4 regions of the Citrobacter sedlakii genome follow, and region 1 is predicted to be linked to each of the others. Evidence: predicted binding sites of a transcription regulator. Region 1 holds the regulator's gene; each other region holds the start of a gene.
What was found. The regulator LexA, encoded in region 1, represses DNA repair genes until DNA is damaged. The targets are predictions, from matches to a motif close to TNCTGTATGTACATACAGNA.

Region 1 (7,545 bases):
GTAATTTGCGCCCCAACCGCAGGAAGGATGACGGTAATGCTGTCCTCAGGTTTAGCCTTCGCCAGCAAAGCCGGGTTGATGAGAACCCCACTGCCATAATGTGCCGAAGCCACGCCCGTCCCGCCCATTGCATCGTTACGCGCTTCCGCCCAGGTATTTGCCGCGTTCGCCTGATGTGATACCCAAAACGAAACCGCGATCGCCACCACCGAAAAATTAAAATTTTTATTCACAGTAAACCCATTTTTATTAGCAGGTGAAATAACGCCTCTGCCAGTATCAACGCAGCAGAGGAGAACTATTGCTGTGAAAAAATGAATAAAAATGGTGCTATTCGCTTCATGCAGAATGGGGCTGAAGCGTTCTCTTTTTGTGATATGCCTCAATATGTATAGAAGACTTTATTAAGCGCGGAAAGATTCGCAGACGATATATCGTCACTGGCAGGATCTCGGCGTTTCCTGCAGAACATGATAAAGTGAGGGTTTATCACCCCACGCTAACCGAGGTGCCCAATGGAAAAGACCACAACGCAAGAGCTGCTGGCGCAAGCTGAAAAATTGTGCGCGCAACGCAATGTGCGACTGACCCCGCAGCGCCTCGAAGTGTTACGCCTGATGAGCCTGCAGGACGGGGCGATTAGCGCTTACGATCTGCTCGATCTGCTGCGGGAGTCAGAGCCACAGGCCAAACCGCCGACGGTTTACCGGGCGCTGGATTTTCTGCTAGAGCAAGGGTTCGTGCATAAGGTGGAATCCACAAACAGCTACGTACTTTGTTATCTTTTCGATCAGCCGACGCATACCTCAGCCATGTTTATCTGCGATCGCTGCGGCGCGGTGAAGGAAGAATGCGCGGAAGGGGTGGAAGATATTATGCATACGCTGGCGGCAAAAATGGGTTTTGCCCTGCGTCATAACGTGATTGAAGCGCATGGGTTATGTTCAGCGTGCGTGGAGGTTGAAGCCTGTCGTCATCCTGGCGATTGCCAACATGACCATTCTATTCAGGTCAAGAAAAAACCCCGTTAATGGCGCGAGCGGCAAGGCGCGCCGCTCACTGTAAGCAAATAAAGGGCAGTACGTCCTTGTACTTTTGGGCAGGAGGGTTTACCAGCGGTAGTCGTTGCGGGTTTCCCAGTCACCCACCTCTTTTTCCGCCTGATCTTTCTGGTAGCCATAACGTTCCTGGATTTTACCTACCAGCTGATCGCGCTTACCTTCGATAACCGTCATGTCATCGTCGGTTAATTTGCCCCATTGCTCTTTCACCTTACCTTTGAATTGTTTCCAGTTACCACCGGCTTCGTCTTTATTCATCATAAAGTCCTCTTCGTTAGGCTGTGAATAGCGAGTCTACGTCATCCAACGTTGCTACGTTTCTTGCTGGACGTGATATTTAGTGTAGTCAGGGATTCTGGGTTCGGTTGAGTATTCAGAATATTTAACCGTCACGTTGCCGAAAACCAGGTACCGTTACGCCAGTGCCGCCGCCAAATCCATGCTAACGAAAGTCCGCGCAGCGCCAGGAAAACCGCCAGCGCCAGCCACAAACCGTGATTCCCCAATGCCGGTAGCGCCAGCAGCGTTAACGCAAAACCCGTCGCCGCCACCGCCATACTGTTACGCATTTCCGCAGCGCGGGTCGCGCCAATAAACATGCCATCCAGCAAGTAGCACCAGACGCCGACCAACGGCAGGATCACCTGCCAGAACAGATAACGATCGGCTAACTGTTGCAACTGCGGCAGTGAGGTCAGCAGCGCGATTATCTGCTCCCCCACCAACAGGTAGGTCAAAGAAAACAGCAGTGCTACGATGCCTGACTGACGACACGCCGCCCGCCAGACCTCCAGCAATTGACTACCGTCCCGCGCGCCATACGCCTGGCCGGAATGCGCCTCAACAGCGTAGGCAAAGCCGTCCAACGCATAGGCGGTAAAGGTAAGCAGCGTCATGAGCACTGCGTTCACGGCAATGATGTCGCCGCCAAGCCTTGCGCCAAGAACAGTAATGGCGCCAAAGCAGAGCTGGAGCAGCAGCGAACGCAGCATAATGTCGCGATTAAGCGCCAGCAGGCGACGAATATTCCCGCGCCAGGCCTGCTTTAACATCTCCATCGAGACGCCGCGCAGATGCAGCACCTTGCGCACCATCAGCATTCCCAGCAATAGCGTGGCGTATTCAGCTATCACCGTAGCCAGCGCAGCGCCCTGCACGTTCATATGCAGGCCCATCACCAGCCACAGGTCGAGGATAATGTTGAGGATGTTACCGACAATCAGCAGAATCACCGGCGCCCGCGCATACTGCACACCGAGCAGCCAGCCCAGCAGGACCAGATTGGCCAGCGAGGCGGGCGCGCTAAGCCAGCGGATTTCCAGGAAGCGTCTTGCCTGCGCCAGCACCGCTTCGCTACCGCCGACGATATGCAGCGCCAGATCGATCAGCGGCGTTCGGCAGAGCGCAATGAGCAGGCCAGCGCCCAGCGCCAGCAGCAATGGCTGTACTAACGCGCGCGCCAGCGCCTGTGGGTTCTTCGCTCCAAACGCCTGCGCCGTAAGCCCGGTAGTGCTCATTCGTAAAAAGAGCAGCAGCATGAACAGAAAACTGGTAGCCGTCGCCCCAACCGCCACCCCGCCGAGGTAAACAGGACTATCAAGGTGGCCTATCACCGCGGTATCTACCAGCCCAAGCAGCGGCACAGTGATGTTGGAGAAAATCATGGGTAAGGCAAGACGCCAGAGCGCTTTATCAGCAGATGCAAAGAACGGCATGAGAAGAAGCCTGAGGAGCAGTTATCGTAGATTTAAAATTATACAGGCCTGATAAGCACAGCGCTGCCAGGCCTGGCGCCGGATAACGGCGCGTACGCTCTTATATCCGGCTAAATGAAATTACAGCCATTCACCGTTGCGGATGACGCCGACGGCCAGCCCTTCAATCGTGAAGCTTTGTTCACGCAGATCCACGACGATCGGTGTAAATTCGCTGTTTTCTGGCAGAAGCTCGACTTTGTTGCCCTGTTTTTTCAGGCGTTTTACCGTTACTTCGTCATCAATGCGCGCCACGACCACCTGACCGTTACGTACATCCTGCGTTTTGTGTACCGCCAGCAGATCGCCGTCCATAATGCCGATGTCTTTCATCGACATACCGCTGACGCGCAGCAGGAAGTCGGCATTCGGTTTAAACAGTGACGGATCGACCTGGTAATGGCCTTCAATGTGCTGCTGCGCCAGCAGCGGCTCGCCTGCCGCAACGCGACCGACCAGCGGTAAGCCATCTTCTTCTTCCTGCAGCAGTCGAATGCCGCGGGACGCGCCGGAAACGATTTCAATCACCCCTTTGCGCGCCAGCGCTTTCAGGTGTTCTTCAGCGGCGTTTGGGGAACGGAACCCCAAACGCTGCGCGATTTCCGCACGCGTCGGCGGCATACCTGTCTGGCTGATGTGATCCCGAATAAGATCAAACACCTCTTGCTGCCTGGCCGTTAACGCTTTCATTCCGCCCCCTGGGTGTATATACAGTTATGCTGTGAGTATATACAGCTAAAGGTGATTTTGGAACCACAAACTGCACAATGATCCGCAGTTTTATGCGGTTATGGAACGGAGCGCGTATGTTGTTAGTGAAAATGGGCCCACAGCAGAATGCCCCAGGTGATCAGCGCGACAATAATGGAAAGCAGCACTGCCGCCGATCCCATGTCCTTCGCCCGTCCTGACAGCTCGTGATATTCGGATCCAATACGGTCGACGACGGCTTCAATTGCACTGTTTAAAATTTCAACAACCATGACCAGCAGCACCGAGCCAATCAGCAGAACGCGGGTAATAGCATCGACATCCAGCCAACAGGCGATGGCCACGCCTGCCAGCACCGCAATGCTTTCCTGACGGAACGCCGCCTCGTTGACCCATGCTGCGCGAAACCCCTTCCAGGAGTAACCGGCTGCTTTAATAATTCGGGTGAATCCAGTGGTATTGTTAGCCATTAAAAGAACCTTTTTGCATTATTGGCGTCAATGACAATGCTTTGTTAGCGCGTATAATCTGAGTGCGGGCAACGCGGCGCGAAGTATGACCGTATACAACAGAAATTCACATGACTTTCTGATATCCTTGCAGCGCATTTGCATTATTAACCAGAGGCTTTACATCGTTTATGTCCGGCTGGCCACGAATTTACTATAAATTACTGAATTTACCATTAAGCGTACTGGTAAAAAGCAAGTCTATTCCGGCGGATCCTGCCCCGGAACTGGGACTCGATACCTCTCGCCCAATTATGTACGTTTTGCCGTATAACTCCAAAGCGGACTTACTCACACTGCGCGCGCAGTGTCTGGCGCACGATCTTCCCGACCCGTTAGAGCCGCTGGAGATCGACGGCACGCTGCTGCCGCGCTATGTCTTTATTCATGGCGGACCGCGTGTCTTTACGTATTACACGCCGAAAGAAGAATCTATCAAGCTGTTCCATAACTATCTCGATCTGCATCGCAGTAATCCAGACCTGGATGTGCAAATGGTGCCGGTCTCGGTGATGTTTGGCCGCTCGCCTGGACGTGAAAAAGGCGAAGTGAATCCGCCGCTACGTATGCTTAACGGCATTCAGAAATTCTTTGCCGTCTCCTGGCTGGGGCGCGACAGCTTTGTGCGTTTCTCGCCGTCCGTGTCGCTGCGCCGCATGGCCGACGAACACGGCACCGACAAAACCATCGCGCAGAAACTGGCGCGCGTGGCGCGTATGCACTTCGCCCGTCAGCGTCTGGCGGCGGTCGGTCCGCGTCTGCCGGCGCGACAGGATCTGTTTAACAAACTGTTGGCCTCGAAAGCCATTGCCCGCGCGGTAGAAGACGAGGCGCGTAGCAAGAAGATCTCCCACGAAAAAGCGCAGCAAAACGCCATTGCGCTGATGGAAGAGATCGCTGCGAACTTTTCTTACGAGATGATTCGCCTGACCGACCGCATTCTGGGCTTTACCTGGAACCGTCTGTATCAGGGGATCAACGTCCATAACGCCGAGCGCGTGCGCCAGTTGGCCCACGACGGGCACGAAATCGTCTATGTGCCGTGCCACCGCAGCCATATGGACTATCTGCTGCTCTCGTATGTTCTTTACCATCAGGGGCTGGTGCCGCCGCATATCGCTGCCGGTATCAACCTGAACTTCTGGCCTGCGGGACCGATTTTCCGTCGCCTGGGCGCGTTCTTTATCCGCCGCACTTTTAAAGGCAATAAGCTCTATTCGACGGTGTTCCGCGAGTATCTCGGCGAACTGTTCAGCCGCGGCTATTCCGTTGAATACTTTGTCGAAGGCGGGCGTTCCCGTACTGGCCGTTTACTGGATCCGAAAACCGGCACCCTGTCGATGACCATCCAGGCGATGCTGCGCGGCGGTACCCGTCCGATTACGTTAGTCCCGATTTACATCGGCTACGAGCACGTTATGGAAGTGGGCACTTACGCCAAAGAGCTGCGCGGGGCGACGAAAGAGAAAGAGAGCCTGCCGCAGATGCTGCGTGGCCTGAGCAAACTGCGTAATCTCGGTCAGGGCTACGTTAACTTCGGCGAACCGATGCCGCTGATGACGTACCTCAACCACCACGTTCCCGACTGGCGCGAGTCTATCGATCCTATTGAAGCGGTGCGTCCGGCCTGGCTGACGCCGACGGTTAACGGTATTGCTTCTGAACTGATGGTGCGCATTAACAACGCAGGGGCGGCGAACGCCATGAACCTGTGCTGCACCGCGCTGTTGGCGTCACGTCAGCGTTCGCTCACTCGCGAGCAGTTGACCGAGCAGCTCAACTGTTATCTGGATCTGATGCGCAATGTGCCGTACTCCTCTGACTCAACGGTCCCGTCGGCCAGCGCCAGTGAACTGATCGATCACGCGTTGCAGATGAATAAGTTTGAAGTCGAAAAGGATACCATTGGCGATATCATCATTCTGCCGCGCGAGCAGGCGGTACTGATGACCTATTATCGCAACAACATTGCCCATATGCTGGTTCTGCCGTCGCTGATGGCCGCGATCATTACCCAGCACCGCCGTATCTCCCGCGACGCGTTGCTGCAGCACGTGGATGTCCTTTACCCAATGCTGAAAGCCGAGCTGTTCCTGCGCTGGGAGCGCGATGAACTGGCTGGAGTCATTGATGCGCTGGCGACAGAAATGCAGCGTCAGGGGCTGATTACCGTACAAAACGACGAGCTGCATATTCATCCTGCGCGTTCCCGCACGCTGCAACTGCTGGCGGCAGGCGCACGCGAAACGTTGCAACGTTACGCCATTACCTTCTGGCTTCTGAGCGCGAACCCGTCAATCAACCGCGGTACGCTGGAAAAAGAGAGCCGGACCGTGGCGCAGCGTTTGTCGGTTCTGCACGGCATCAACGCGCCGGAGTTTTTCGACAAGGCAGTGTTCAGTTCGTTAGTGCTTACTTTACGTGACGAAGGCTATATCAGCGATACTGGCGATGCAGAACCTGGCGAAACCATGAAGGTGTACCAGATGCTGGCGGAGTTGATTACCTCGGATGTGCGCCTCACTATCGAGAGCGCGACGCAAAGCGAGTAACGTATAAAAAAACCGGTCGAATGACCGGTTTATTGTTTATAAATGCCAGTAGCTCATCGCCAGCCCGATAAACAGCACCAGCCCGACATAGTTATTGTTCATAAACGCTTTGAAGCAGGCTTCACGTTCGCGGTGAGCGATCAGCTTCTGCTGATACGCGAACAGCGCGCCAGCGACCACAATCGCCCCGTAAAATCCTATCCCCAGTCCGTTCAGCCAGCCAATCAGCGCCATCAATACCAGCACCGCGACCTGCAAAATACCGATGATCAGCTTGTCGTTTTTACCAAACAGAATAGCGGTCGACTTAATACCGATCTTCAGGTCATCGTCACGGTCAACCATCGCATACTGTGTGTCGTAGGCCACCGCCCAAAGTATGTTAGCCAGGAACATTAACCAGCAGCTCAGCGGCACCGATTCGCTCACTGCGGCAAAGGCCATCGGAATCGACCAGCCAAACGCCGCGCCCAACACCACCTGCGGCAAATGGGTGTAGCGCTTCATAAACGGGTACACCCAGGCCAGCGCCAGCGCGGCAACGGAAAGTAAAATAGTCATGGTGTTGAGCGTCAACACCAGCAGGAAGGCGAGCATCACCAGCACGACAAACAGCGTCCGGGCCTCTTTTTCAGTCACCGCGCCGCTGGGTAACGGACGGTTCGCCGTGCGCTTCACGTGACCGTCAAATTTGCGATCGGCATAGTCGTTTACCACGCACCCGGCGGCGCGCATCAGCCAGACGCCCGCAACGAAGACCGCCAGAATCCACAATGGAGGCACGCCAGGGGTCGCGACCCATAACGCCCATAGCGTCGGCCAGAGCAGCAGTAAGGCGCCAATGGGCTTATCCGTCCGCATTAAGCGATGAAACGCCAGAAGCTTGTTCTGCGTCAGACTCCACTCCATTTTATTTTCCTCTTAGTACAACGGTGATGCCGGTAAAAACAGCTCGGTC
Region 2 (7,545 bases), on a different replicon from region 1:
AAATGGAAGCCGGTGGCTACATTTTTAAAAAGAAACCTTCTGGTAATACGATGAAATACGCGATGACGATTCAGAATGTCATCGATCTGTATAACCATCGTAAAGTACCGAAGTACAGGGATCGCTTCGATAAAGCCTTTACGATTTTTGTATGTAATCTTAAAGGTGGTGGTTCCAAGACAGTTTCTACCGCTTCATTATCACATGCTTTTCGAGCTCATCCTCAGCTTCTGTTCGAAGACCTGCGTATTCTGGCCATCGATTTCGATCCGCAGGCATCTCTGACAATGTTCCTGAGCCATGAGAATTCAGTGGGCTTGGTTGAAAATACGGCTGCTCAGGCCATGCTCCAGAACGTGTCTCGTGAAGAATTACTTTCCGATTTTATAGTACCGTCTATTATCCCTGGTGTTGATGTAATCCCCGCTTCCATTGACGATGCATTTCTTGCTGAAGGCTGGAAGGGATTGTGTGAAGAACATCTGCCAGGGAAAAATATTCATGCGGTGCTTAAAGAGAACATTATCGACAAGCTCCAGCATGACTACGACTTTATTTTCCTTGATAGTGGTCCTCACCTTGATGCGTTCCTGAAAAACTGCATTGGGGCGGCAGACCTGATGTTGACCCCTCTTCCACCGGCGACGGTTGATTTTCATTCTTCCCTGAAGTTTGTGGCCAGCCTCCCTGCCCTCATAGATTCCATCGAAATGGATGGGCACACCTGCAATCTCATCGGTAATGTCGGCTTCATGTCCAAGATCCTGAACAAGTCTGATCACAAAATTTGCCATAGTCAGGCCAAAGAGGTTTTCGGTGCCGATATGCTAGACATGGTTCTGCCAAGACTGGATGGTTTCGAACGTTGTGGGGAGACTTTTGACACAGTTATTTCAGCAAATCCAGCAACCTATGATGGAAGTACAGAGGCACTAAAAAGCGCAAAATCAGCAGCGGAAGACTTTGCGAAGGCAGTCTTTGATCGCATCGAGTTCATTCGTACTAACGGAGGTATGTGATGTCGAATGAGAAAAGAAAAACCATCGGCAGACAGTTAAATACCCAGGCGTCAATTGCGGAAATGACGGACACCGGTAGAAGCCAGGTATTTACCTTAAAAACCGGCAGGAAGGTAACGTTCAGGTTTGTTCGGGTGCCTGCATCTGAAGTTGAAAGTAAGACCTTCGTAAACCAGGAAAACAACGGAAGAGATCAACTTGCACTGACCAGGGAATCCCTGAAATCCATTATCCAGACGATTAAGTTTCAGCAGTTCTTTCCCTGTATTGGTATTAAGCAAAGTGAAAGGATTGAGATACTGGATGGTTCAAGACGGCGAGCCTCAGCAATTTTTGTCCGTACAGGCCTTGATGTAATGGTTACCGAAGAGCATTTATCAGCTGATGAAGCTCGCCAACTGGCTAAAGATATCCAGACAGCTAAAGAACATAATCTTCGGGAGATTGGCCTGAGATTGATCGCTCTTAAAGAGTCCGGATTTAATCAAAAGGAAATTGCTGAACTGGAGGGGTTATCTCAAGCTAAAGTTACCAGGGCGCTGCAGGCGGCGGCCGTACCGCAAGACTTGATTTCTCTGTTCCCGGTTCAGTCGGAGCTATCGTTTAGTGACTATAAACTTCTTTTAGAAGTTAATGAAAAACTCAGTGAAAAGGGATTAACGCCTGAAGAACTCATTCAGTCTGTATCAGCTCAGCTCGATGCAATTTTGAGTGAAGGCGAGCGACCAGAAGACGAACAGAAAGCCAGTATACTGAAGCTGATTTCTCAGGCATCTCAGGCATTGATAGATCCATCTCCCAAGGAAAAGTCAGTGGTTTCCCCACTCTGGTCTTTTGAAGAAAAGGACAAGTTCGCGCGTAAGCGTGTGAAAGGGCGTACGCTGACTTATGAGTTTAGCCGTATGTCAAAAGTGATTCAGGATGAACTGGACAAGGCTATCAACGAGGTCCTTGACAGAAATTTGAGTCAATAATTTCGCCATGGCGATTTCACATCTAACTTATTGTAATTAGGCAGTTTAGGCTGAGAATTTCAAGGTGAAATCGCCAAAGTTTTACGCCAGTTTCGCTGAAGGAATATCTGACCATCGTGTCGTATAAGCAGGAGAAAGCATCTCCCGTTTCATCTGCCATTCCGGGGCAATACCCCGCCCCGCAAACCATACTTTACCCAGCCCTGAGTTGTTGATCCCGTCCAGAACCTTCATCAGCTCAGCACTGTAAGGGCGTGGCGGGCGTTCGTCGAACAGCTGCAGCTGCGAAACGCCGGAGCCGGTGAAGTCATTCAGCATAACTCCGGCTTTGGCATACCGGTGCCCATCCCTCCAGATACGCTCCAGAGCCGTTGTAGCGGCTGCAATGATGTCCCTGGTGTCCTGAGTGGGTGTAAGAAGTTTTTCCGTAGCCACGTTGCCGTAGTAAGGCTCTTTAATGGCGAACGGAGACGTTTTGATGAAAACGGAAATATGCCGGCAATACTGGTGCTCTTTACGCAGTTTTTCAGAGGCCCGCTCTGCGTGCTGACAGATAGCCTGACGGAGTGACTCGTACTCCGTGATCTTCACGCCAAAACTGCGGCTGCAGACAATTTGCTGTTTCGTCGGAGGGGCTTCCTCAAGCGAAAGGCAGCTTTCCCCGTTCAGTTCCCGTACCGTTCGCTCAAGGACCACAGAAAAATTTTTGCGGATGAAGGCCGGGTTCGTCAGGGCGAGATCGAGCGCGGTCTTAATGCCCAGTACATTCAGCTTGCGTGCAATACGGTTACCCACCCCCCAGATTTCTTCAACCGGCTGCAGTGAAAGCAGTTTCCGCGTTCTCTGCGGATTTCCCCTGGTCAGAGCAAGTACGCCACGAAACTGTTTCCACTCTTTTGAGGCCCACTGGGCTGATTTTGCGAGGGTCTTCGTTGGTCCGGCGCCCACGCCAATGGTCAGGTGGGTACAGTCATACACGTGCTGACGCAGCTGCCGGCCGAAGTCCTCAAGCTCCATACAGTGCTCCACGCCGGTCAAATCGAGGAACATCTCATCAATTGAATACTGTTCCACTCTGGGGGCCAGTTCCTCCAGGCTGTTCATCACGCGCGCCAACATCGAGGCATAAAGTTCATAGTTACTTGAAAACGCATATATTTTTTCCGGGTATCTTTCGTTTTTTATCTGAAACCACGGAGTTTCCATTTTGATCCAGGGCTTCGCCTCGGCACTGCGAGCGATTACATTCCCGTCGTTGTTGCTCAGGACGACTATCGGCTTTCCTTTCAAATCCGGGCGGAAAACACGTTCACAGCTGGCATAGAAGCTGTTCACATCGGCCAGGGCAAACATCAGTACATCTCCCTCGGGCGGTGGATGATATGCGTGACGACGCCAAAGATATCCAGCTCGTCGGGATCAGGATAAATCGGCGACCAGGAGGCATTCATGGGCTGCAGCGTCAGTCGCGGCGTCAGCAGAAGCCGTTTCACCGTAAACTCCCCCTGCATGCTGGCGACAACGATATCGCCGTGCCGCGGCTTTTCAGCACTGTCCACAACCAGCAGATCGCCATTGTACAGACTGCCGTCGGCCATGCTGTCTCCGCTGGCACGCAGGTAGTACGTCGCGCTCGGATGCCGTATGCAGTAATCATGGAGATCCAGATCGGACTCGACATAGTCAGCAGCAGGGCTGGGAAAACCGCAGCTGGCCAGATCGGCAAACAATGGATGGGCCTGTGGCGGGAGTTCTTTCCCGGTGCTGAAAAGTTGTAGTTTCATCTTTCCTCCTGACACTCTAATTTTACTGGTTATACATACAGTGTTCACCGGGAGACCGGTAGAGATCAAGGGGTGAAAGTCCCCGACCATTGAAGGACCAGCAATCCACAAGGTCCCCGAGTCATGCGTTGCATACCGCGAGGTATGGGGCGAAGCGTTGACAGGGGTGTTGACAGGCCAGCCATTGAGCCACGAAATGTATATTAAATTACCGGGTGCCGACGTTGTACTGTTAACGGAAGGCAACATCATAGGGTGCGATACTGCGAGTGCCACATGGACCCGGCGGGGTCTGAGACCCTGGCATGTCAATACGATCTCTACGCGGGAACCGGGAGATCTCCCCTCTGACCATCTGCCAGTGTCGGAGACGGCCCGCACCGGGAAGACGAGGAGTCATAGCCGGTGATGTACGGAGAGGAGAAGTCGGACTCGCTCATAGTAGCGGCGAAGCAGGCGAACAACCCGAAAGGAGCGGAGTCAGTGGAGCGAAGGAGCGGGGCCAAGGGGAACGCGGAACAGCCACACATGCGCCGGACACAGAGCCGGGAAAGCATGTCACAGAGGCTGTCACGCGTGCGGGAAGCTGCGAAGCAGCGGAAGAAAGAACGGTTTACAGCATTGTTCCACCTGCTGACAGTCGAAGCACTGGAAGCCGCATTCCTCTCCCTGAGCAGGAAAGCGGCCGCCGGAGTGGATGGCATCAGGTGGATGGACTACGCCGGAAACATGAAGAACAACATAACAGATCTGCACCGGAGGCTACATTAGGGCAGCTACAGGGCGCAGCCCGGCAGGCGTCACTACATCCCAAAAGCGGATGGAAAACAACGCCCGCTCGGCATCGCCTCGCTGGAGGACAAGATCGTCCAGTATGCGCTGGTGAAAATCCTGAACGCAGTCTATGAAAACGACTTTATGGGGTTCTCATACGGGTTCAGACCCGGGCGAAGCCAGCACGATGCACTGGACGCACTGGCCACAGGGCTGGTACGCACTAACGTAAACTGGGTACTGGATGCCGACATCAGTCAGTTCTTCGACAGGGTGAGCCACGAATGGCTGATCAGGTTCACAGAGCATCGGATCGGCGACCGGAGCGTAATCAGGCTCATACGTAAGTGGCTCACAGCCGGGACGTTGGAGGAGGGTCAATGGCGAGCAACGGAGGAAGGCACCCCACAGGGTGCGGTCATCTCACCGCTGCTGGCAAACATATACCTCCACTACGTCTTCGATCTGTGGGCGCATCAGTGGCGACGTCGCTATGCCACAGGCAATGTGGTAATGGTCAGATACGCCGATGACATCGTCATCGGGTTCGACAAACGATACGATGCCCGGCGCTTCCGTATAGCCATGCAGCGCAGACTGAGGGAGTTCGGACTCACGGTTCACCCGGAGAAAACCCGTCTGATGGAGTTCGGCCGCTTCGCTGCCGAAAACCGTGCCATCAGGGGAAAAGGCAAACCAGAAACGTTCAACTTCCTCGGGTTCACGCACATCAGCGGGAAAGATCGCAACGGCAGGTTCATGCTGATACGAAAGACCCGCCGGGATCGGATGACGGCAACTCTGAAAGCCATCAAAGACGGTCTGCGAAGGCGCTGGCATTACTCAATCCCCGAACAGGGAAAATGGCTCAGGAGAGTGGTTCAGGGATACCTGAACTATCACTCGGTACCGGGCAACTTCCCCACCATGCAGAAGTTCAGGACACACGTAACAAACCTCTGGCGCCGGGCGCTCAGGCGCAGGAGCCAGAAGGATGATACGACCTGGACGAAAGCAAACAAACTGGCAGCCGCATGGCTACCAAGGGTTCGGGTTCTTCATCCATGGCCTGTGGAGCGGTTCACCGCCAGACACCCGAGGCAGGAGCCCGGTGCGTAAATCGCGCACGCCGGGATCTGTGCGGGGGGTATCCGGTAACGGGTATCCCTACCGCGACATATTTAACAGCGTGACGATAATCCAGATCGCCTGCCGGATAATGGTGCCAACTTACTGATTTAGTGTACGATGGTGTCTTTGAGGTGCTCCAGTGGCTTCCATCTCCATCAGTTGTCCCTCCTGCTCAGCTACTGAAGGCGTGGTGCGTAACGGTAAAAGTACTGCCGGACATCAGCGCTATCTCTGCTCTCACTGCCGTAAAACATGGCAGCTACAGTTCACTTACACCGCCTCTCAGCCCGGTACGCACCAGAAAATCATTGATATGGCCATGAATGGCGTTGGATGCCGGGCAACCGCCCGCATTATGGGCGTTGGCCTCAACACGATTTTACGTCACTTAAAAAACTCAGACCGCAGTCGGTAACCTCACGCATACAACCGGGCAGTGACGTCATTGTCTGCGCGGAAATGGACGAACAGTGGGGCTACGTCGGGGCTAAATCACGTCAGCGCTGGTTATTTTACGCCTATGGCAGGATGTGCAGGACGGTGGTGGCACGCGTCTTTGGTGAGCGTACTCTGGCCACGCTGGAGCGTCTTCCGGGCCTGCTGTCGGCCTTTGAGGTCGTGGTATGGATGACGGATGGCTGGCCGCTTTATGAATCCCGCCTGAAGGGAGAACTGCACGTTATCAGCAAGCGATATACGCAGCGAATTGAGCGGCATAACCAGAATCTGAGGCAGCATCTGGCAAGGCTGGGCAGGAAGTCACTGTCGTTCTCAAAATCGGTGGCGCTGCATGACAAAGTCATCGGGCATTATCTGAACATAAAACACTATCAGTAAGTTGGAGTCATTACCAACCAGTTCACCACCTACTCGCTCCGCGATTGTGGCAGTCTTCGAAATCCCCGGACGATCCGCCTTTATGAAAGTCTTGCTCAATTCAAATCTTCAGGCTTATGGGTTACTACTCATGCTTGGTTAAATGACCGTTTCGTCTTACCGGAATCCCAGCAGAAGAACTTGGCAGAGTTGAAACGATCTTTCCTTGATCCTGCACTCAAGCAGATAAATGAGAAAACACCTTTACTTGCTAAGTATAGTATTGATGATTCAGGAAAATTTCTGTTCTCAATAATTGATAAGCAAAATCCCGTCTGACATAAATCAGCACACATGAGCCTGTCATTTGACAAATTTTTGTCATGAAGATGGGCGGATTTCCACACAGCACCGGCGCCCGGTAAGGTGGGCGGATTCCCACACGGCACCGGCGCCCGGCAAGATGGGCGGATTTCCACACAGCACCGGCGCCCGGTAAGGTGGGCGGATTTCCACACAGCACCGGCGCCCGGCAAGGTGGGCGGATTCCCACACGGCACCGGCGCCCGGCAAGATGGGCGGATTTCCACACAGCACCGGCGCCCGGTAAGGTGGGCGGATTTCCACACAGCACCGGCGCCCGGCAAGGTGGGCGGATTCCCACACGGCACCGGCGCGCGGCAAGGTGGGCGGATTCCCACACGGCACCGGCGCGCGGCAAGGTGGGCGGATTTCCACACAGCACCGGCGCCCGGCAAGGTGGGCGGATTCCCACACGGCACCGGCGCGCGGCAAGGTGGGCGGATTCCCACACGGCACCGGCGCGCGGCAAGGTGGGCGGATTTCCACACAGCACCGGCGCCCGGTAAGGTGGGCGGATTCCCACACGGCACCGGCGCCCGGTAAGGTGGGCGGATTCCCACACGGCACCGGCGCCCGGTAAGGTGGGCGGATTCCCACACGGCACCGGCGCCCGGCAAGATGGGCGGATTTCCACACAGCACCGGCGCCCGGTAAGGTGGGCGGATTTCCACACAGCACCGGCGC
Region 3 (7,545 bases), 250 kb from region 1:
TGCGAGCGCGACTCCGTTTGTCACGCATGCCTTGCCGAAGCCAGTAGCGCGCCGACCAGCATAAACAGCGAACCGAACACTTTATTCAGCGCCTTCATCTGCTTCGGTCCTTTGATCCAGAGCGCAATTCGCTGCGCCAGCGTCGCGTAACCAATCATCACCACAATATCAACGACAATCGTCGTCACACCGAGAATGATGTACTGCATCAGTTGCGGCTCCTTCGGCATGACGAACTGCGGAAACAGCGCGGCGAGAAAAACGATGCTTTTCGGGTTGGTCAGGTTGACGAAGACGGCGCGCTGAAACAGACGTCCGCGGGATTGGGTATTCGCCATGGTGGTCAAATCAATGGCCCCCGCTGCACGCCACTGCTGGATGCCCAACCAGATCAGATAGGCCGCGCCCGCCCATTTCAGTATCTCAAATGCGAGTACCGACCGTGAGAACAGCGTTCCCAGTCCGACGCCGACCAGCACGATATGGATAGCCAGGCCCGCCTGTAACCCGGCGATAGAGGCCATTGCGCCACGATAGCCATGGTTAATGGAGGTGGTCATGGTATTGATGGCGCCGGAGCCCGGTGAAAGGCTCAAAATTATGGACGTCAAAAGGTAGGCGAACCACCATTCGAAAGTCATCGGAAACTCCCTGATTGTCTATTTTTATGCCACAATACGCTACTGTTGTGCGGTTGTGTCAGGCAACGACAAAAAAACGATTTTACCTGGTAAACGAGGCTGGATACCTGATGTTTCAGCAGCAAAAAGACTGGGAAACGAGAGAAAATGCGTTCGCGGCGTTCTCAATGGGACCGCTGACCGATTTCTGGCGCCAGCGGGAGGAAGCGGAATTTACGGGCGTAGACAGCGTGCCGGTACGTTTCGTCCGTTTTCGCGCAGAGCAAAACGATCGGGTGATCGTGGTTTGTCCGGGGCGTATTGAAAGCTACGTTAAATATGCCGAACTGGCCTATGACCTGTTTCATCTTGGCTTTGATGTCCTGATCATTGATCACCGGGGGCAGGGCCGTTCCGGGCGCATGTTATCGGATCCGCACCGTGGTCATGTCGATAACTTCAACGATTATGTTGATGATTTAACGGCGTTCTGGGAACAGGAAGTGCAGCCGGGACCGTGGCGGAAGCGCTACATTCTGGCGCACTCAATGGGCGGCGCGATTGCGACTTTGTTTCTGCAACGTCATCCAAACCAGTGCGACGCGATCGCGCTGTGCGCGCCGATGTTTGGTATTGTGATGCGCCTGCCCGACTGGATGGTTCGCCATATTCTCGACTGGGCCGAGGGGCATCCCCGCATCCGTGAAGGTTATGCGATTGGCACCGGGCGCTGGCGGGCGTTGCCGTTTGGCATGAATTTGTTAACGCACAGTCGGCAGCGTTATCGGCGTAACCTGCGGTTTTACGCTGATGAGCCACAGCTGCGCGTGGGCGGCCCGACCTACCATTGGGTACGTGAAGGCATCCTGGCGGCAGAGCACGTGCTGGCCGGGGCGGGCGACGACGCCACGCCAACGTTGCTGATCCAGGCCGAAGAAGAGCGTGTGGTGGATAACCGCATGCATTACCGTTTTTGTGAAATCCGCGCCGCGGCGGGACACCCGGTCGAAGGGGGTCAACCGCTTGTCATCAAAGGCGCGTACCATGAGATCCTTTTTGAAAAGGACGCCATGCGCTCAGTCGCGCTTCACGCTATTGTTGATTTTTTCAACAAGCATAACTCACCAGCGGAAACCGCTTTGCTTAGAGGTTGAATTTTTATATGTATCAGGTTGTTGCGTCTGATTTAGATGGCACGCTGCTCTCGCCCGACCATACCCTATCTCCTTACGCTAAAGAGACACTGAAACTGCTGACCGCGCGTGGCGTTAACTTTGTTTTTGCCACTGGTCGCCACCACGTCGACGTGGGACAAATCCGCGATAATCTGGAGATTAAGTCCTACATGATCACCTCTAACGGTGCGCGGGTGCATGATATGGACGGCAATCTGGTGTTTACCCATAATCTGGATCGCGATATCGCCAGCGATCTGTTTGGTGTGGTGAACGCAAGCCCGGATATCATCACGAATGTCTATCGTGACGATGAATGGTTTATGAACCGTCACCGCCCGGATGAAATGCGTTTTTTCAAAGAGGCAGTCTTTAACTACTCCCTGTTTGAGCCTGCGCTGCTGGAGCCGGAAGGCATCAGCAAGGTATTCTTCACCAGCGACAGCCATGAGGTGCTGCTGCCACTGGAACAGGCGATCAACGCGCGCTGGGGCGATCGCGTGAACGTCAGTTTTTCCACGCTCACCTGTCTGGAGGTGATGGCAGGCGGCGTATCGAAAGGCCACGCGCTGGAAGCCGTGGCGAAGGCGATGGGCTACAGCCTGAACGACTGCATCGCCTTTGGTGATGGCATGAACGACGCGGAAATGCTGTCGATGGCTGGCAAGGGCTGCATCATGGGCAACGCCCACCAGCGTCTGAAAGATTTACATGCTGAGCTGGAAGTGATTGGGATTAATGCCGATGATGCGGTGCCGCATTATCTGCGCAATCTGTTTTTGCGTTAAGGTGGTTGTTCGTTAGTTAGTCAGTTGTCAACCTAACTCTTCGCTACAATGGATACTCCTTGAACCCGGAGAGTTCCATTGTGGCGTTACTCATCATTACCACCATCCTGTGGGCGTTTTCTTTTAGCCTGTTCGGCGAATACCTTGCCGGACACGTCGACAGCTATTTCGCCGTGCTGGTGCGGGTTGGCCTGGCGGCGTTGGTCTTTTTACCGTTTCTGCGCACGCGCGGCCACAGCCTGAAAACTGTCGGGCTGTATATGCTGGTGGGCGCAATGCAGCTCGGCATAATGTATATGTTGAGTTTCCACGCCTATCTGTATTTGACCGTGTCGGAACTGTTGTTGTTTACCGTGCTGACGCCGCTTTATATCACGCTGATTTATGACGTGATGAGCAAACGCCGCCTGCGCTGGGGATATGCGTTTAGCGCCCTGCTGGCGGTGATCGGCGCGGGTATTATCCGTTATGATCAGGTCACCGATCACTTCTGGACCGGCCTTCTGCTGGTGCAGCTTTCCAATATCAGCTTTGCCATCGGCATGGTGGGCTACAAGCGTCTAATGGAAACCCGCCCTATGCCGCAGTACAACGCGTTCGCCTGGTTCTACGTCGGCGCGTTTCTGGTGGCGGTGGCGGCGTGGTCTTTGCTCGGCAATGCGCAGAAGATGCCAGAAACGACGCTGCAGTGGGGCATTCTGGTCTTCCTCGGCGTGGCGGCGTCAGGTATCGGCTATTTCATGTGGAACGTGGGGGCAACGCAGGTGGATGCCGGCACGTTAGGCATTATGAATAACATGCATGTGCCTGCCGGGCTGCTGGTTAATCTGGCGATCTGGCATCAACAGCCTCACTGGCCGAGCTTTATCACAGGCGCGGTTGTGATACTGGCTTCTCTGTGGGTGCATCGAAAGTGGGTCGCTCCGCGCTCCGCACAAACGGCAGGTGATCGCAGGCATGACTGCGCGCCGAGCGAATAAACGCATCGGTCACCGGCTGGCGCTGTTCGCCGTCGCGCACGGCGGCGTAAAGGCGGCTCCAGAGCCCATCGCCCAGAGTTTTGGTGACCACCAGACCCTGGCGCTCAAAACTCTCCACCACCCAGTGCGGCAGGGCGGCGATGCCCATTCTTGCCGCTACCATCTGAATCAACAATAGCGTGTTATCAACGCTTTTCAGCGCCGGGCTGATGCCTGCGGGCTGCAGAAAATGTCGCCAGACGTCCAGTCTGCTGCGCTGTACCGGATAGATCAGCAACGTTTCACTGGCTAAATCTTCCGGTGAGATCTGGATTTGACTGGCCAGCGGGTGATCGGGCGCCAGTACCAGCCGCACTTCGAAATCAAACATTGGGGAATAGTGCAGCCCGCTGCGCGGCAGAATGTCGGAGGTCAGTACCAGATCCAGTTCGTCCTGTTGCAACGCTGGCTGCGGATCAAACGTCACCCCGGATTTAAAATCCATCTCTACCTGCGGCCACTTCGCGCGGAACTGCTCCAGCGCCGGGGTCAGCCACTGAATACAGCTGTGGCACTCAATCGCGATGCGCAAGCGTGTTTGCTGCGGTTCATTACAGGCCTGCAGCGCGCGGCTAATCTGCGGCAATACCTGGTTGGCGAGCTGTAACAATATCTCACCCTGCGGCGTAAAGCGCAGCGGCTGGCTTTTACGGATAAACAGCCGAAAGCCAAGGCGCTGTTCCAGATCGCTGAACTGGTGAGACAAGGCGGATTGGGTCTGATGCAGCGTCGCGGCGGCGGCGGCGAGCGACCCGGTATTCCGCAGCGCCTGGAGCGTTTTCAGGTGTTTAATCTCGATCATGAAAGTCCTTCACTTCGGCATGAGCAAATTGCGCTTGAGGAATATACAGTAACCGCCAAATATAGATGTGTAAACATCTGGACGTCTAAATCCTGCGTCTTTCGAATTTATGGTGCGTTGGCTGCACTTCCTCACCCCAGTCACTTACTTCAGTAAGCTGCTGGGGATGAGCAAGTTTGCCGCCTTCCCTAAATCCGAAATCCTTCGGATTACACATTATGAGGTTATAAAAATGACAATTATTAATCACACCCTCGGTTTTCCTCGCGTCGGCCTGCGTCGCGAGCTGAAAAAAGCGCAAGAAAGCTACTGGGCGGGCAACGCGTCCCGTGAAGAGCTGCTGGCGGTAGGGCGTGAATTGCGCGCGCGCCACTGGGATCAACAAAAACAGGCCGGTATTGACCTGCTGCCGGTTGGCGATTTCGCCTGGTACGACCATGTGCTGACCACCAGCCTGCTGCTTGGCAACGTACCGGCACGTCATCAGAATAAAGACGGCTCTGTTGATATCGATACCCTGTTCCGCATTGGCCGCGGTCGCGCGCCGACCGGTGAACCGGCTGCGGCGGCAGAAATGACCAAATGGTTTAACACTAACTATCACTACATGGTGCCGGAATTCGTAAAAGGTCAGCAGTTCAAACTGACCTGGACCCAGCTTCTGGACGAAGTAGACGAAGCGCTGGCGCTGGGCCACCAGGTGAAACCGGTCCTGCTGGGGCCGATAACGTACCTGTGGCTGGGTAAAGTGAAAGGCGAGCAATTTGACCGTCTCAGCCTGCTGAACGATATTCTGCCGGTCTATAAACAGGTGCTGATTGAACTGGGCAAACGCGGCATTCAGTGGGTACAAATCGATGAGCCTGCGCTGGTGCTGGAGCTGCCCCAGGTTTGGCTCGATGCCTTTAAACCGGCGTATGACGCGCTCACCGGACAGGTGAAGCTGCTGCTCACTACCTATTTCGAGGGCGTGACGCCGAATCTCGACACTATTACTGCGCTGCCGGTACAGGGTCTGCACGTTGACCTGGTACACGGTAAAGACGATGTGGCGGAACTGCATACGCGTCTGCCCACTGACTGGCTACTGTCTGCAGGTCTGGTAAATGGTCGTAACGTCTGGCGCGCCGATCTAACGGAAAAATACGCACAAATTAAGGACATCGTGGACAAACGTGAGCTGTGGATCGCTTCTTCCTGCTCCCTGCTGCACAGCCCGATCGATCTGAGCGTAGAGACCCGTCTGGATGCGGAGGTGAAAAGCTGGTTTGCTTTTGCCCTGCAAAAATGTGAAGAGCTGGCCCTGCTGCGCGATGCGCTGAACAGCGGCGACACGACGGCAATTCGCGAGTGGAGCGTACCGATTCAGGCGCGTCGGCAGTCAACACGCGTACATAATGCGGCGGTAGAAAAACGTCTGGCGGCGATCTCCGCGCAGGACAGTCAACGTCAGAATCCGTATGAAGTGCGCGCCGAAGCCCAGCGTGCGCGTTTCAAATTACCCGCCTGGCCGACGACCACCATCGGTTCCTTCCCGCAAACCACGGAAATCCGCGGCCTGCGACTGGACTTCAAAAAAGGTAATCTGGATGCGAATCACTACCGCACCGGTATTGCCGAACACATTAAGCAGGCGATTGTTGAACAGGAGCGATTAGGGCTGGACGTGCTGGTCCATGGCGAAGCTGAGCGTAACGACATGGTGGAGTACTTTGGTGAGCATCTTGACGGCTTTGTTTTTACCCAGAACGGCTGGGTGCAGAGTTACGGCTCGCGCTGCGTGAAGCCGCCAGTGGTAATTGGTGATGTCAGCCGTCCTGCGCCGATTACCGTCGACTGGGCGAAGTACGCTCAGTCGCTGACCGACAAGCCGGTAAAAGGCATGTTAACCGGTCCGGTGACCATTCTCTGCTGGTCCTTCCCGCGCGAAGACGTGACCCGCGAAACCATCGCCAAACAGATCGCGCTGGCGCTGCGGGATGAAGTGGCGGATCTGGAAGCTGCGGGCATTGGTATTATCCAGATTGACGAACCGGCGCTACGTGAAGGTCTGCCGCTGCGTCGCAGCGACTGGGATGCCTATTTACAGTGGGGCGTGGAAGCGTTCCGCATCAGCGCCGCCGTCGCTAAGGACGACACGCAGATCCATACCCACATGTGCTACTGCGAGTTTAACGACATCATGGACTCGATTGCCGCGCTGGATGCGGATGTGATCACCATTGAGACGTCGCGTTCAGACATGGAGCTACTGGAGTCATTTGAAGAGTTCGACTACCCGAACGAAATTGGGCCGGGCGTGTATGACATTCACTCCCCGAACGTGCCAGGCGTGGAGTGGATTGAAGCCCTGCTGCAAAAAGCGGCCCAGCGCATCCCGGCGGAACGTTTGTGGGTCAACCCGGACTGCGGCCTGAAAACTCGCGGCTGGCCGGAAACGCGTGCGGCGCTGGCGAACATGGTGAAGGCAGCGCAGAATTTGCGTCAGGGTTAATATCTTTGCCAACCCTGTGACAAAGGCCCGGCAAGGCGTAGCCGCCACCGGGCTTTTAATCATTACGCTCTCTTCCCGCCGTACTGGCTGAACCACGCCAGCATTCTCTGCCAGCCATCTTTCGCGGATTCTGCATGATAACTCGGACGGTAATCGGCATTAAATGCGTGTCCGGCATCCGGATAAACTACAATCTCTGCTTTCGCGTTTGCCGCCCGCAGCGCCTGGCGCATTGTCTCAACCGTATCGAGCGGGATCCCCGTATCCTGACCACCATACAGCCCCAGCACTGGCGCATTTAAATCCGTGGCGATATCGACCGGATGCTTCGGTGAGTTCAGGGTCTTTTCACCCATCAGTTTCCCATACCAGGCGACGGCAGCTTTGAGCTGTGGATTATGCGCGGCGTACAGCCAGCTAATGCGTCCCCCCCAGCAAAAACCGGTCACCATCAGACGGTGCGGATCGCCGCCGTTGCGGGCCGCCCAACTGGCGACGTGGTCAAGATCGGCCAGCACCTGTGCATCCGGCACTTTGCTGACCAGATTGCTGAACAGCGTCGGGATGTCGCTGTAATCATTCGGATCGCCCTCGCGAAAATAGAGCTCTGGCGCAATAGCCAGATACCCTTCCAGCGCCAGCCGGCG
Region 4 (7,545 bases), 1.4 Mb from region 1:
TCTGCTGGAGGTGCTAAATGACGCAGGTGAATAAACAGGCCATCGCGGCGGCGTTTGGCCGTGCGGCGACGTGTTATGAACAACACGCCACGCTGCAACGGTTGAGCGCGGACGCGCTGCTGGCGCAGTTACCGCAGCAAAGCTATGGGCAGGTGCTGGACGCCGGCTGTGGTCCTGGCCGGTTGAGCCGTTACTGGCGTGAGCAGGGCAGCCAGGTCACCGCGCTGGATTTGTCCTCACCCATGCTTGACGAGGCGCGGCGGCGTAATACGGCGCACCACTATCTTGCCGGAGATATCGAATCGCTGCCGTTGGCGAGTGCGACGTTCGATCTCGCCTGGAGTAATCTCGCCGTTCAGTGGTGCAACGATTTACACGGCGCGCTGAGCGAACTTTATCGGGTGGTGCGTCCCGGCGGCAGAGTGGCGTTCACAACGCTGGCGAAAGGGTCGCTGCCGGAGCTGCATCAGGCATGGCGGGCAGTTGATAACCAAACCCATGCTAATCGGTTCTTACCGCAGGCGGCGCTGCGCGATGCCCTGCGCGGCTGGCGTAGCGAAAGCCATCTGCACACGTTGACCCTGTGGTTTGACGATGCGCTGAGCGCGATGCGTTCGCTGAAGGGGATTGGGGCCACGCATCTGCACGAAGGACGTGTACCGCGCGTGCTCACCCGTGCGCAACTGCAAAAAGTGCAGTTGGCCTGGCCTCAACAACAGGGAAAGTATCCGCTCACCTACCATCTTTTTGCAGGAGTTATTGAACGTGATTAAACGCTATTTTGTTACCGGTACTGATACCGAGGTCGGGAAAACCGTCGCCAGTAGCGCTTTGCTCCAGGCGGCAGGCAAAATGGGGCTGCGCACGGCCGGGTATAAGCCGGTTGCCTCCGGCAGCGAAATGACGCCGGAAGGGTTGCGCAACAGCGATGCGCTGGCGCTCCAGCGTAGCAGCAGCCTGCCGCTGGACTACGCGGCAGTGAATCCTTATACCTTCGCCGAGCCGACCTCGCCGCACATCATCAGCGCCGGAGAGGGCAGACCGATTCAAACCGATGTGATGTCAGCCGGGCTACGGGCGCTGGAAACCTGCGCGGAGTGGGTGCTGGTGGAAGGCGCGGGCGGCTGGTTCACGCCGCTGACAGAGGACGTTACGTTTGCCGACTGGGTGCAGGCGGAACAACTGCCGGTGATTTTAGTGGTCGGCGTGAAGCTGGGGTGTATTAACCATGCGATGCTCACCGCGCAGGCCATTCAGCAGGCCGGGCTGACGTTAGCCGGCTGGGTGGCGAATGACGTCCAGCCGCCGGGTAAACGCCACCGCGAGTATATGGCGACGCTGGCGCGGGTTATTCCCGCGCCTTTAATCGGGGAAATCCCCTGGCTTGGCGCTGAAGCGCAAACCGTCGCAACAGGACAATATCTGGATCTCACGCTTTTGACAGGAGAGTAAATGGCGATTTTGCGAGCAATGTCGCCTGCGACAGGCCGTTTCGTTAGCTGATAAAAATCAAAATTTAGCGATAATTTTTTTTTATTGTCCTGAAATCCGTCAACGAGGGGAAATTGCCAGGCGGCAGACCGTGTGGGCTGGAAGCAGTTATCCACTATTCCTGTGGATAACCTTGTGTATTAGAGTTAGAAAACGCAGGGTAAGCGAGAGAATACGCGGCTTCCAGCCAAATTGATGCGAAAGACGGCTTTGTGAAATATTACTTATTTTTCAATTTGTTATATAAAGGCAATAGCTGTCGCAGAACTGTCATTGAATGCAATAAAACTTTCATGACACGACTTGACAATGTTAACGAAGTGATTGGTTTGGGGATAACCCCGCCGGTCAGAAGATTATCTTGTCAGCGGTGAAATTCTCGCCGCTGACGCTGTGTCTTTTCGGCGCGTAACACAAATTTTCTCCGTCGTTACTGTTTTTTCATCCAGTATATTTTACTGGCAAAATTATGCGCTGCGAGTAAAATTACAAGCCTGCCCGCCCATTGCTTCAGGTAGCTGCCCATGAGTAAACCGTTCAAACTGAATTCCGCATTTAAACCGTCAGGCGACCAGCCAGAGGCGATACGACGCCTCGAAGAAGGGCTGGAGGATGGCCTGGCGCATCAGACGCTGCTTGGCGTAACGGGGTCAGGGAAAACGTTCACCATCGCCAATGTCATTGCCGATCTCCAGCGTCCGACCATGGTGCTCGCGCCGAACAAAACGCTGGCGGCGCAGCTGTACGGCGAAATGAAAGAATTCTTTCCGGAAAACGCGGTGGAATATTTCGTCTCTTACTATGACTACTATCAGCCTGAAGCCTATGTGCCCAGTTCCGACACCTTCATTGAGAAAGACGCGTCGGTAAACGAACACATTGAGCAGATGCGTTTGTCGGCAACCAAAGCCTTGCTCGAGCGTCGCGACGTGGTGGTGGTGGCCTCGGTGTCGGCGATCTACGGTCTGGGCGACCCGGATCTGTACCTGAAAATGATGCTGCACCTGACGGTGGGGATGCTGATCGACCAGCGCGCGATCCTGCGTCGTCTGGCCGAGCTACAGTACACCCGTAACGATCAGGCGTTCCAGCGCGGCACCTTCCGCGTACGCGGCGAGGTGATCGACATCTTCCCGGCGGAATCCGACGACATCGCGCTACGTGTGGAGCTGTTTGACGAAGAGGTGGAGCGGCTGTCGTTGTTTGATCCGCTCACCGGACAGGTGGAATCGACCATTCCCCGCTACACCATCTACCCGAAAACCCACTATGTCACGCCGCGCGAGCGTATTTTGCAGGCGATGGAAGAGATCAAAGACGAACTGGTCGATCGCCGCAAGATCCTGCTGGCGAACAACAAGCTGCTGGAAGAGCAGCGTCTCAGCCAGCGCACCCAGTTCGATCTTGAGATGATGAACGAGCTTGGCTACTGTTCGGGGATCGAAAACTATTCACGCTATCTTTCTGGACGCGGACCGGGCGAGCCGCCGCCGACGCTGTTCGATTATCTACCCGCAGACGGCCTGCTGGTGGTGGATGAATCGCACGTCACCATTCCGCAGATTGGCGGCATGTACCGTGGCGACAGAGCGCGTAAAGAGACGCTGGTGGAGTATGGGTTCCGCTTGCCTTCCGCGCTGGATAACCGTCCGCTGAAGTTCGAAGAGTTTGAAGCGCTGGCCCCGCAGACCATCTATGTTTCCGCGACGCCGGGCAACTATGAGCTGGAGAAATCGGGCGGCGACGTGGTGGATCAGGTGGTTCGTCCGACCGGCCTGCTGGATCCGGTCATTGAGGTGCGTCCGGTGGCGACGCAGGTGGACGACCTGCTTTCAGAGATCCGCGCGCGGGCGTCTATCAATGAGCGCGTGCTGGTGACAACCTTAACCAAGCGGATGGCGGAAGATCTCACCGAATACCTGGAGGAACACGGTGAACGGGTGCGCTATCTGCACTCGGACATCGATACCGTCGAGCGTATGGAGATCATTCGCGACCTGCGCCTCGGCGAGTTTGACGTGCTGGTAGGGATCAACCTGTTGCGAGAGGGGCTCGACATGCCGGAAGTGTCGCTGGTGGCGATCCTTGACGCGGACAAAGAAGGGTTCCTGCGCTCTGAACGTTCGCTGATTCAGACCATTGGCCGCGCGGCGCGTAACGTTAACGGCAAAGCGATCCTGTACGGCGATAAGATCACCCCGTCGATGGCGAAGGCCATTAGCGAAACCGAGCGCCGCCGTGAGAAACAGCAGCAGTACAACGAGCAGCACGGCATTACCCCGCAGGGGCTGAACAAAAAAGTGGTCGATATTCTGGCGCTGGGTCAGAACATCGCGAAGACCAAAGCGAAGGGCAGGGGCAAGTCACGCTCCACGGCGAAGGCGGATATCGTCGGGATGGATATGTCGCCGAAGGCGCTGCAGCAGAAGATCCACGAGCTGGAGGGGCAGATGATGCAGCACGCGCAGAATCTGGAGTTCGAGGAAGCCGCGCAGATCCGCGACCAGCTCCATCAACTGCGTGAGCTGTTTATCGCCGCGTCATAATCCGGTATTCAGGCAAAGCGTCGCAGACCGGAAAAGCGAAGCGCTACGCCGGTCGCGATCGAGACATGCCAGATTTAACCCAGCGCCTGCACCGCTTTTTCCAGCGCGCAGTGCAATAGCTGGCGGTCATGGCGATAGGGGATATCGCTGGCTTCCAGCTCCTCCTGAATCACTACTCTGTCATTGATGGCGCTGACGTCAACGTTAGGACCGACGACCACGGCGTCAATCACTCGTTTACCGACATACTGCTCCATAATCGCCAGTTTATCGACCAGAGTCAGGCTGGCTGCCGGCAGACTCAGTTCACGCCCCAGATTGCCGATATAGACCATCGGCGCCTGGGTGCGGCGCAGCGCCTGCGCCAGGTCATCCAGCAGCAGGATCGGCATCAGGCTGGTGTAAAAACTGCCAGGGCCAATCAGGATCAAATCCGCTTCGTTAATTGCCTGCACCGCTTCACGCGTGGTGGGCACGTTGGGTGACAGCATCAGGTCCTGCGGCGGGGTGAGCAACTGGTCAATATTCACTTCGCCATACACCTCATGCCCCTGATCGTCGATCGCCATCAGATCGACCGGCAGTTCCGACATCGGGATTAAATGCGCGTCGACTTTAAGCAGGTTACGAATTAAATTGATCGCCTCCAGAGGCCGCACGCTCAGGTGATCGAGCGCCTTTAACATCAAATTTCCCAGGTTATGACCCGAAAGTTCGCCATTACCGCCAAAACGATACTCAAACATAGCCGACGCGACGCTGGGTTCGGTTATCAACTGGTTAAGGCAGTTGCGCATATCCCCCCAGGCGATACCGCCTTCCGAGCGGCGGATACGTCCGGTCGAGCCGCCGTTATCGGTGGTGGTGACAATGCCGGTGAGGCGTGAGCCCAGTGATGAAAGTGATGAGAGAACGCGTCCTAATCCATGCCCTCCGCCGAGAGCGACGACACGATCCAGGTCAGCCAGCGTACGATTGCGCATAAAATATCCTGAAGTCAGATTTACCTCGCTACAGTAGCGCACATCGCGGGTTTTCAGCAATTCACTCCCCGCTGGAGAGAGAAATAAATTCTGCGCAGCTACCCCTTTAGTACGAGATGTCGGTTACTGCCTAATGATGTATATCAATGCAAAAAGCCCATTTTCGCTTATTCTGTAGCGAAATAGCACGATCATGACGCTATATATAAGTTTATATAGCGTTAGGCGTAAATGGCAAAATGGTCGTTTACGCGCTAGTATCGGCTAATCATTAAAAAACACTCTAGCCTCTGCGCCTGGGTCAATGAAGACATTGATATGGCGCTTTGGCCGTGACAGCGTAAACGCGTTGCCACCAGGGTGCAGGAAGAAATGACTGCGCCTCCCGTACTGGAAAGGTGTCTATGGCCTCACAACTGACCGATGCTTTCGCGCGCACGTTTTATTACCTGCGTTTGTCGATTACCGATGTGTGTAACTTTCGTTGCACCTACTGTCTGCCGGATGGCTACAAGCCCGGCGGCGTCACCAATAACGGTTTTCTTTCTGTCGATGAAATTCGTCGGGTTACCCGCGCGTTTGCCAGTCTTGGCACCGAAAAAGTGCGCCTGACCGGCGGTGAACCTTCCCTGCGCCGCGATTTTACTGACATCATCGCTGCCGTGCGGGAGAACGACGCCATTCGCCAGATAGCCGTCACTACTAACGGCTATCGCCTGGCGCGTGATGCCGCGGCCTGGCGCGAGGCCGGGTTGACGGGCATCAATGTCAGCGTCGACAGCCTGGACGCCCGGCAGTTTCACGCCATTACCGGACAGGACAAATTCCGGCAGGTGATGGCGGGCATTGACGCCGCCTTTGAGGCGGGCTTTACAAAGGTCAAAGTCAATACCGTGCTGATGCGTGACGTGAATCATCATCAGCTCGATACCTTCCTGAACTGGATCCAGACGCGCCCTATCCAGCTACGCTTTATCGAACTGATGGAAACGGGCGAGGGCAGCGCGCTTTTCCGCAAACACCATATTTCCGGCCAGGTGCTGCGCGATGAACTGCTGCGTCGTGGTTGGATCCACCAGCTGCGCCAGCGCAGCGACGGCCCGGCGCAGGTTTTCTGCCACCCCGACTATGCGGGCGAAATCGGCCTTATCATGCCGTACGAGAAAGATTTCTGCGCCACCTGTAACCGACTGCGCGTCTCTTCGGTGGGTAAACTGCATCTGTGTCTGTTTGGCGACGGCGGCGTCAGCCTGCGCGATCTGCTGGTCGAAGACTCGCAGCAGCATGCGCTGGAAGAACGTATTTCTCTCGCGCTGCGTGAGAAAAAGCAGACCCATTTCCTGCATCAGAACAACACCGGTATTACGCAAAACTTATCGTACATTGGCGGTTGATCGCTAAAAGGAGTTTTCCATGAGTCAGGTAAGCGCTGAATTTATCCCGACCCGTATCGCTATTCTTACGGTGTCGAATCGTCGTGGTGAGGAGGAAGATACCTCCGGTCATTTTCTGCGTGACGCGGCACAGGAAGCGGGACATCAGGTGGTGGATAAAGCCATCGTCAAAGAGAACCGCTACGCCATCCGCGCCCAGGTGTCGGCATGGATCGCCAGCGAAAACGTCCAGGTGGTGCTGATCACCGGCGGGACAGGGCTCACCGAAGGCGATCAGGCGCCGGAAGCGCTGCTGCCGCTGTTTGACCGCGAAGTTGAAGGCTTTGGCGAACTCTTCCGAATGCTGTCGTTTGAAGAGATTGGCACCGCGACGCTGCAGTCGCGCGCGGTGGCAGGTATGGCCAACCATACGCTGATTTTCGCCATGCCGGGTTCAACGAAAGCCTGCCGTACCGCCTGGGATAATATCATTGCTCCGCAGCTTGATGCGCGCACCCGTCCGTGTAACTTCCACCCTCATCTGAAGAAATAAGTATGTCGCAACTGACCCATATTAACGCCGCTGGCGAAGCGCACATGGTCGACGTTTCCGCTAAAGCGGAAACCGTTCGCGAAGCGCGCGCCGAAGCCTTTGTCACCATGCGCAGTGAAACACTGGCGATGATTATTGACGGCAGCCACCATAAGGGCGATGTCTTCGCCACCGCGCGCATCGCGGGCATCCAGGCGGCAAAACGCACCTGGGAGCTGATCCCGCTGTGCCATCCGTTGCTGTTGAGCAAAGTTGAAGTGCAACTGCTGGCTGAACCGGAGCACAACCGCGTGCGCATTGAGTCACTGTGCCGTCTGACCGGCAAAACCGGCGTTGAGATGGAGGCGTTAACCGCCGCGTCGGTTGCGGCGCTGACCATCTACGATATGTGTAAAGCGGTGCAGAAAGATATGGTGATTGGTCCGGTGCGACTGCTGGCGAAAAGTGGCGGCAAATCGGGTGATTTTAAGGCGGATTCTCATGATTAAGGTTCTCTTCTTCGCCCAGGTTCGCGAACTGGTCGGCACCGATGCGCTGAACGTGGCGGCTGATTTTCCCACCGTTGAGGCGCTGCGCCAGCATCTGGCGACAAACAGCGA

Region 2: umuD (translesion error-prone DNA polymerase V autoproteolytic subunit) is a predicted target of LexA. The motif match lies at 3,801-3,820, and genes of this name have one in related genera.
Region 3: metR (HTH-type transcriptional regulator MetR) is a predicted target of LexA. The motif match lies at 4,436-4,455, and genes of this name have one in related genera.
Region 4: uvrB (excinuclease ABC subunit UvrB) is a predicted target of LexA. The motif match lies at 1,923-1,942, and genes of this name have one in related genera.

The regions. Positions count from the first base shown of each region.
Region 1 covers NZ_CP071070.1:4,390,278-4,397,822, forward strand. The annotation lists gene JY391_RS20800 (conjugal transfer protein TraF) at 1-233, opposite strand, end outside; gene zur (zinc uptake transcriptional repressor Zur) at 516-1,031, shown strand; gene JY391_RS20810 (CsbD family protein) at 1,110-1,319, opposite strand; gene dinF (MATE family efflux transporter DinF) at 1,451-2,776, opposite strand; gene lexA (transcriptional repressor LexA) at 2,897-3,505, opposite strand; gene JY391_RS20825 (diacylglycerol kinase) at 3,628-3,996, opposite strand; gene plsB (glycerol-3-phosphate 1-O-acyltransferase PlsB) at 4,167-6,587, shown strand; gene ubiA (4-hydroxybenzoate octaprenyltransferase) at 6,624-7,496, opposite strand; gene ubiC (chorismate lyase) at 7,509-7,545, opposite strand, start outside.
Region 2 covers NZ_CP071072.1:13,963-21,507, forward strand. The annotation lists gene JY391_RS23535 (AAA family ATPase) at 1-1,019, shown strand, start outside; gene JY391_RS23540 (ParB family protein) at 1,019-1,993, shown strand; gene JY391_RS23545 (Y-family DNA polymerase) at 2,075-3,346, opposite strand; gene umuD (translesion error-prone DNA polymerase V autoproteolytic subunit) at 3,346-3,777, opposite strand; partial or broken gene ltrA (group II intron reverse transcriptase/maturase) at 4,183-5,670, shown strand; one part of gene JY391_RS23560 (IS1-like element IS1X3 family transposase) at 5,822-6,071, shown strand; one part of gene JY391_RS23560 (IS1-like element IS1X3 family transposase) at 6,071-6,519, shown strand; partial or broken gene JY391_RS23565 (replication initiation protein) at 6,529-6,837, shown strand.
Region 3 covers NZ_CP071070.1:4,640,673-4,648,217, reverse strand. The annotation lists gene rhtB (homoserine/homoserine lactone efflux protein) at 21-641, opposite strand; gene pldB (lysophospholipase L2) at 752-1,774, shown strand; gene yigL (sugar/pyridoxal phosphate phosphatase YigL) at 1,783-2,583, shown strand; gene JY391_RS21940 (carboxylate/amino acid/amine transporter) at 2,664-3,563, shown strand; gene metR (HTH-type transcriptional regulator MetR) at 3,451-4,404, opposite strand; gene metE (5-methyltetrahydropteroyltriglutamate--homocysteine S-methyltransferase) at 4,637-6,898, shown strand; gene JY391_RS21925 (dienelactone hydrolase family protein) at 6,961-7,545, opposite strand, start outside.
Region 4 covers NZ_CP071070.1:3,028,242-3,035,786, reverse strand. The annotation lists gene bioF (8-amino-7-oxononanoate synthase) at 1-34, shown strand, start outside; gene bioC (malonyl-ACP O-methyltransferase BioC) at 18-773, shown strand; gene bioD (dethiobiotin synthase) at 766-1,452, shown strand; gene uvrB (excinuclease ABC subunit UvrB) at 2,016-4,037, shown strand; gene yvcK (uridine diphosphate-N-acetylglucosamine-binding protein YvcK) at 4,112-5,020, opposite strand; molybdenum cofactor riboswitch at 5,288-5,437, shown strand; gene moaA (GTP 3',8-cyclase MoaA) at 5,425-6,414, shown strand; gene moaB (molybdenum cofactor biosynthesis protein B) at 6,434-6,946, shown strand; gene moaC (cyclic pyranopterin monophosphate synthase MoaC) at 6,949-7,434, shown strand; gene moaD (molybdopterin synthase sulfur carrier subunit) at 7,427-7,545, shown strand, end outside.